DNA from 3 places in the Virgibacillus sp. LDC1 genome. Region 3 is predicted to be linked to each of the others. Evidence: predicted binding sites of a transcription regulator. Region 3 holds the regulator's gene; each other region holds the start of a gene.
What was found. The regulator LexA, encoded in region 3, represses DNA repair genes until DNA is damaged. The targets are predictions, from matches to a motif close to CGAACATATGTTCG.
Positions count from the first base shown of each region.

Region 1: the regulator LexA is predicted to act here: its motif matches at 1,162-1,175, upstream of OHJ21_RS02560 (YhjD family protein).
Region 2: the regulator LexA is predicted to act here: its motif matches at 935-948, upstream of OHJ21_RS16810 (YhjD family protein).

Region 1 covers NZ_JAOXLZ010000001.1:560,531-562,856, reverse strand. Annotated here, with positions in the region: gene hmpA (NO-inducible flavohemoprotein) at 1-337, shown strand, start outside; gene OHJ21_RS02565 (Crp/Fnr family transcriptional regulator) at 516-1,025, opposite strand; gene OHJ21_RS02560 (YhjD family protein) at 1,205-1,591, shown strand; gene OHJ21_RS02555 (YhgE/Pip domain-containing protein) at 1,621-2,326, shown strand, end outside.
Region 2 covers NZ_JAOXLZ010000001.1:3,739,386-3,741,711, forward strand. Annotated here, with positions in the region: gene OHJ21_RS16805 (2-phosphosulfolactate phosphatase) at 160-870, shown strand; gene OHJ21_RS16810 (YhjD family protein) at 992-1,375, shown strand; gene OHJ21_RS16815 (DNA polymerase IV) at 1,372-2,326, shown strand, end outside.
Region 3 covers NZ_JAOXLZ010000001.1:889,151-891,476, reverse strand. Annotated here, with positions in the region: gene OHJ21_RS04235 (DUF896 domain-containing protein) at 1-156, opposite strand, end outside; gene OHJ21_RS04230 (LysM peptidoglycan-binding domain-containing protein) at 421-792, opposite strand; gene lexA (transcriptional repressor LexA) at 968-1,594, shown strand; gene OHJ21_RS04220 (hypothetical protein) at 1,663-2,326, opposite strand, start outside.

The DNA.
Region 1 (2,326 bases), 330 kb from region 3:
GCTGAGTCAGCCCGACCGGAAAGTAACGTTTATTCATGCGGCCAAGTGCGGCAGCCAGCATGCGATGAAGGCTCATATCGATGCGCTCGCCTCCAAGCATCCGCAGCTAACCTCTTATGTCATTTATGAACAACCGGAATCGGAGGATCAGTGCCACCAAGCTGGCTATATTGATCTTGAATTCCTTCGTAAAACCGTCGATGCGAAAGCCGACTTCTACTTCTGCGGCCCTGTTCCGTTCATGCGTGCCATGAACAGTCAATTGAAATCGATGGAGGTACCTTCAGACCGGATTCATTATGAATTCTTCGGCCCGGCGGGTACATTGGAAGATTAATGAACCGTATTACAAAATCAAAGGGTGCCTGTCTTGTATAAAGACAGGCACCCTTTTTGGATTGATTATGCTTGCTGGTGACTATGATTCAGCGAAAAAGTGAACCTTCTGCTAATTCTGTCGTGAGCATGTTATTAACATATGTATCCCGGCGTTCATATCGTCCGCAAATTCAGGGCTAGACGTGCTTGCCCTGTTCCCGCAGCAGCCGGTTTACCGTTTCTCTCCTCACGCCGATCAGCTGTCCGATCTCTTCCTGAGTCAGATACTCGGTCAAGTGTATTCCCTGTGAATACTCATCCAGCCACCGGATCAGCAGTTCAAGCCGCTCCGCAGGTCCTCCCACCGTCAAGTGATCCAGCCTCATCTGCATGAACCGCACTTTTTCCTGCAGCAATCTGGCAACCTCGAGCGGTTTCTGCGGATCCTCCGCGAGCTGGCGGTACCACGCTTCAGCCGATATGACCTCCACTTCGCTCTGGATCAGAGCGATCGCCGTTCCATGTGTCTCCTTCGGGCTGATCAGCGAATGGTGCGGCACCGTTTCACCGGGATATAAAATATTGAAAAGCACCATGTTGCCGTTCGGATGGAGACGGGTCACCTTGAACAATCCGCTCCGGATGTGATATAGATGGTCCCCGCTATCCCCTTGCCTGAACAATATTTCGCCTTTATGTAGAATCATGAATGAATCGCCTCCTGATGAATGCAGTTATCAGGAGTGTAAACGATATGCCGCCATGAATCCACTGGGATCCATAAACCATTGCCAGAAATTAATGGTTGCAGGCCGTATATTGTTGGCATACTATGTGTAAGATAGAACATATGTTCTATATATTTATGTCTGAGGATGTGTCTCTTATGATGAAGCCTTCCACTCCTCCTCCGCCTTCACCAGAAGACGAAGCCCTAATCCATGATTATCTGCTGCATCACATCATCCAGTCTGCACTCGAGCGGGATATTCGAATTCTCAAGACCCTTAAACTCAAAACGGCTGACCTCTATATCTTAAATCTGCAGCTTATTAAAAAAGGGAATTCGGATCATGCCTGGTTCATACAACAACAGATGAGAAGGCGCGGCATCCGGATTCATAGCCAGAACCGCACAGCCAAGGAAGGGCTGCAGGTTCAGTATTTGTGCCGCGGATATGAAGGCAGCCTGCTCTGCGAATGGCACTCCCTCAAGGAAGAGATAAAGGATCGGCTCGTTTCGTATCTTGGCACGGATTTAGCGGCATACTAGCACCGACTACGTACAAGACAGGAGCGCTCATGAAGAATATCTTCCACATATATTCTGCCGATATCCATAGAATCATTCGTAATTGGGCTGCAGGCGTCATCATAGCCGGGCTTGCCGTTCTTCCTTCTCTGTATGCCTGGTTTAACATTGAGGCTTCTTGGGATCCCTACGGCCAGACCTCCGGTGTATCCATTGCCGTTGCCAACCTGGATAAAGGGACCACTCTTCGCGACCAGCCGATTAATCTGGGAAAAGAAATCGTGGAGTCCCTCCATCACAATGAGAAGCTGGGATGGCGGTTTACGGAGGATAGCGAGAACGCTATTCAAGGTGTACGGCGCGGCGATGATTATGCCGCCATCATTATTCCGGAGAACTTCTCTGCCCGGATCGGCACCGTGCTGACCAATGAGCCTGTCAAAGCTCAGATCCTCTATTATACCAACGAGAAAATCAACGCCATTTCTCCCAAAGTGACGGCCCAGGGCGCATCCGGTGTCGTGGAGGAAATCAGCAAAAATTTCATCAAAACCGCCAATGGCACCATCTTTGAGATCTTCAACACGCTCGGGATTGAGATCGAGAATCAGCTCCCGGCAATTAATAAAGTACGAAGTCTTCTGTTCCGGCTCGAAAAAAGCTTTCCGGAGCTCAATGAAGCGGTGGGCACAGCCGCTAAGGATATTCAGCTGGCCAACCGATTGATTCAGCAGGCCGACACCGCCCTGCCTCGCC
Region 2 (2,326 bases), 2.9 Mb from region 3:
ATGTTCTTGATTTGTACATGCTTCCTAATTATCACCACATCCGGATTTAATATTCCCTCATTGCTGCCGAAGCCTTAGAGGATTTGAGCACTCCTTGGATTTGGGCCAATATACTGTTACTAACATACCCCCACTATGCCGGGTGAAAGGGGATACGACATGCCGATAAAGATTATTCAAGGACACCATCATACGTTGGACGCATCACACATCAATGTTGTAATTGATGTCATAAGGGCTTTTACCGTAGCGCACTATGCCTTTATCAATGGGGTTCAGGGTATCATTCTGGCAGGAACTCTGGACGACGCCTTACGCCTAAAGAAAATCGATCCTGACTTTTTATTAGCGGGAGAGATACAGGGGCTGCCGATTCCGGGGTTTGAGCTGGATAATTCGCCTGTACGTTTACACAACTTTGATCTTCGGGAGAAATTTCTGATCCAGAAGACAACTAATGGAGTTACAGCAACCTTAAACGCGCTGAGCACCGAGCACTTATTCGTTACCGGGTTCACCAATGCAAGAACAACAGCAGCGTTTATAAAGAGAAACTTATTAAAAGAAGATGACGACATGATGATTAATTTAATTGCTTCGCATCCGTCTGGCGATGATGATCTGGCCTGTGCACAATATATAGCGGAGATTCTCCAAGACACTAACCGCATATCTGCCGAGGACACCATTGAACGGATTCGAAAGTCGGAAGCGGCCGGGAAATTTTACGATCATGAAAAGCCGGAATTTTTACAGGAGGATATTTCGTTTTGTATCAAAGAGATCCCTTCCGACTTTGTAATGAAAGTGAATCTGAATAAAAACCATCCGTTGATTGAAAGGTTCCAGGTCGGGGTCTTTAATCACTGATTATGATTGGTACCGCTTGTGAGTTCTGGTTCGTCATCATAAGGGTATAATTTACATTGATAAAAGAACGAATGTTCGCATATAATACAAACAAACGTTCCCGTCAATGAGGTGGTTAATGATGTTGAGTATTGGGTTGAAACCAGATGAAACCCAACTGGTGAAGGATTATATTTTATTACCCCTTTTACTTGATGTGTTAGAGCATGACCGTTCGATCCTATGTAGAGCCGATTTAAAGACCCTAGAGCTAACGAATGCGATCATCGACCATTTGCAGGCAGCCGCATTGTCCGATTTAGCTCAAGCTCGTAGAAAAATGCGTGAATATGCCATTAAGGTTTACGAGGATCGAAAAACAAAGCTTGGGATTGAGGTTGAATTCATCTGTAGAGGGTATCATCACAAGCTGTCCATACTGTGGGGGCTGATTGAGGCAGAGATCGAGCAGCGATCGTACACCTACCTGGGGCTAAAAATCGCAGATAAGGGGAGTCCGTTGTGAAATCATCTAACCGAGTGATCATGTTAGGGGATTGCCAGTCCTTTTATGCATCTGTTGAGAAAGCAGACCACCCAGAGTATAAAGATCGCCCTTTGGTCGTTGCAGGGGATCCGGAAAGACGTTCAGGCATTGTGCTGGCTGCTTGTCCGCTTGCTAAAGAAAAAGGAATAACGACGGCAGAGCGATTAGGGGAGGCGCTGTCAAAGTGTCCGGATCTTGTCGTCATCAAACCCAGGATGCAGAAGTATATTGACGTTTCGATGCAAATCACGGAGATATACAAGAGTTATACCGATTTAGTTGAGCCTTACAGTATCGACGAGCAGTTTCTAGACGTTACCGGTTCGCTGCATCTGTTCGGCACACCCGATGAGTTAGCCCAAACCATTCAGCGTCATATCCTGGATGCTACGGGTGTTTACGCCCGCTTCGGCATCGGTGAAACCAAAATCCTTGCTAAAACGGCCTGTGATAACTACGCCAAGAAAAATCCGTCCGGCATCTACACTTTGTCCAAGGACTCGCTTGCGGATACCCTTTGGAAACTGCCCGTTAGCTGTATGTTTATGGCCGGCAGCAAGATGACCCGCCACTTTAACGTCATGGGGCTGCCCACGATCGGCAGCGTGGCTCAGACTCCTCTTGCTAAATTGAAGCAGATGATGCGCCGTAAATTCGGTAAAAATTCCGATATTTCAGCCGAGATGTACTGGCGAATTGCCAACGGAATCGATGATAGCCCGGTAAGGCCAGGTACGCACCAGGTTGACCCTAAATCGGTTGGACACATGATGACCCTCCCTCGGGATTATACCAAGCTGGAAGAAATCAAGGTCGTGCTGCTTGAGCTGACAGAGCTGGTTTGCCAGCGATGCCGCGGCCTTGGTTTTATGGGGCATGTGGTGTCGGTCGGTTGTATGGGAGCCGACTTTGACCGCCCCACGGGATTTA
Region 3 (2,326 bases):
GATCGTTTCCAGCTGTTGTCTAAAGTTACTGCGAATATTATTAAGGTATATTTCCCGAAGCTCAGCCCGTTCTTTGAGCTCTTCCGCGGTCAATCCCTCACTCTTCTGTTTTCTTGCTAGTACATTGATGCGTTCAACCAAAGTATCGATGTCCATGACTCCTCCTCCAATTCCGATATCATGTATAACTTAAACATGTGAAAAAGAGCTTGTCAAGGCAACAGCACCCTTGCAAACTCTTATTAAGAACAAATATGAACATATGATGCCATAAATGGGTTCCTCTATGTTAAGAAATCAATAGTCGTCTATTATAAACACGCTTATACTGCGTGAAATCACTTCGTTAGGCAAGCTTAGAAATATAAAGCGAGAAGTAGGGACATATATAAGGAAAGGTTTGCTCTTAGCGTCGTCCAATTACCAGACCGGTAAAGACAACACCTCTCCGGCCTGAATATCCGGACCTTTCAATCCGTTAATTCTTCGGATGCTATCCAGATAGACTCTCGTATCCATATCTGCCGGTTTATGAAGGGAAGCAATTCGCCACAAACTATCACCATATTGAACAATAACCTGCTTCTCCCCAGTGGGCTTGTCCATCCCCCCGGCAAAAACGGAATATGCTCCTGTCCAAAATGAAGCTACGATCAAGAGGATGAATAAAAGCTTTATAAATGGAATGGATGCCATTCTGGACTTCAATTGATTGCTCCAAGTCTCCGAGGAATTCTTCGTTTGCACTGGAACGTTCTCATAAATGCTGCGGTATGTACTGTATTTCAACATGGAATCATCATCTCCCAAACAAGTGTTCTCTTATGGATTTATATTAACACGAACACTTGTTTGATTCAATACCCAAAAGAACATTTGTTCTATTTTTATTTAGAACTTATGTTTGTACGAACGGAAGTTCTATGTTATAATTTTCCCAAACGTTACTAAATGGGGTTGATACGGCATGTCGAAAATATCCAGCCGCCAGCTGGCGATCTTAGAGTTTATCCGCAACGAAGTTCGTAGCAAGGGTTACCCGCCTTCTGTCCGGGAAATCGGCGAGGCTGTCGGACTAGCCTCCAGTTCAACGGTCCATGGACATCTAGACCGTCTGGAGAAGAAAGGCCTCATTCGCCGTGACCCTACGAAACCAAGAGCCATCGAGCTTCTTGGCCAAGAAGAGTCCGATAGCGCAAACCTGTTTACCCACACCATTGCCAGAGTGCCTGTTGTCGGTAAAGTCACTGCAGGTGTTCCTATTACAGCCATGGAGAACATTGAGGATTATTTTCCGCTCCCGCAGCATTATGTAGGCGACGATAAGGTGTTCATGTTGTCGGTAGTCGGTGACAGTATGATCGAAGCTGGCATTCACAGCGGCGACTATGTCATTGTTCGCCAGCAGCAAACTGCAGACAATGGCGACATTGTTGTAGCGATGACCGAAGAAGACGAAGCAACGGTAAAGACCTTCTACAAGGAGAAGGATCATGTACGATTGCAACCGGAGAATCCTACCTACGAGCCACTGCGCCTGAACCATGTTACGATTCTCGGTAAAGTAATCGGACTCTTCAGGGACGTCCACTAATTTCATATATCTATGAATATAAGAGGTTACCTCCCTTAATTGGATGGTAACCTCTTTACTTGTTTTATTTAACTCACAGGGGATATCATTGTATTGTCTTGGACTAGTACCATAGCATTTTGCCTAAGATCCAGCCGATACGTTCGCGTGAGTTTAGAGTCTGATGAACCTTCTCCGCCAGGCCCCTCCGTGGACTCTAGAACAAGCTTATTATCTTTCACCATAGGAATCGTGCCTGGTCTGTAATAGGAAGTGTCGGATACCAAGGATTCATCCTGAAATCGGAGCTGGACGGCTTTACCCGTTTCATGCTCTACCGCGAACGCATAGATTTGTATACCATGACAGTCCCTATATTGCGGTGCAAGTATAAATACATCAGCATCCTGAAACGGCAAACGAATCATATCGACTGCTGCAGAGGTGGGTTGAATAAAAGTAATGTCCTCCAGCGTGGAGACTTCACCCGTAACGCCATGAGAACGATATCGTACGCTGTAGTTTCCGGTAAACGACAGGTCGGTTTCGAGGCCGAAGCAGCTCGGTGCTCCCAATGTCGTTATTTTTTCCTTTTCTACAGCAACCACACTCAACCTTCCCCTATCTGTTAAGCCTTGTGCTCGGATCGTCTCTTCCGTACCAGGAGGTAAAGTCCCTGCTCTCTGTTGTTCCTCTCTGCCAAAAGGCAATTGAAAGGCAATTAAAATAGTCAGAAGCATTAACCCTCCAGCA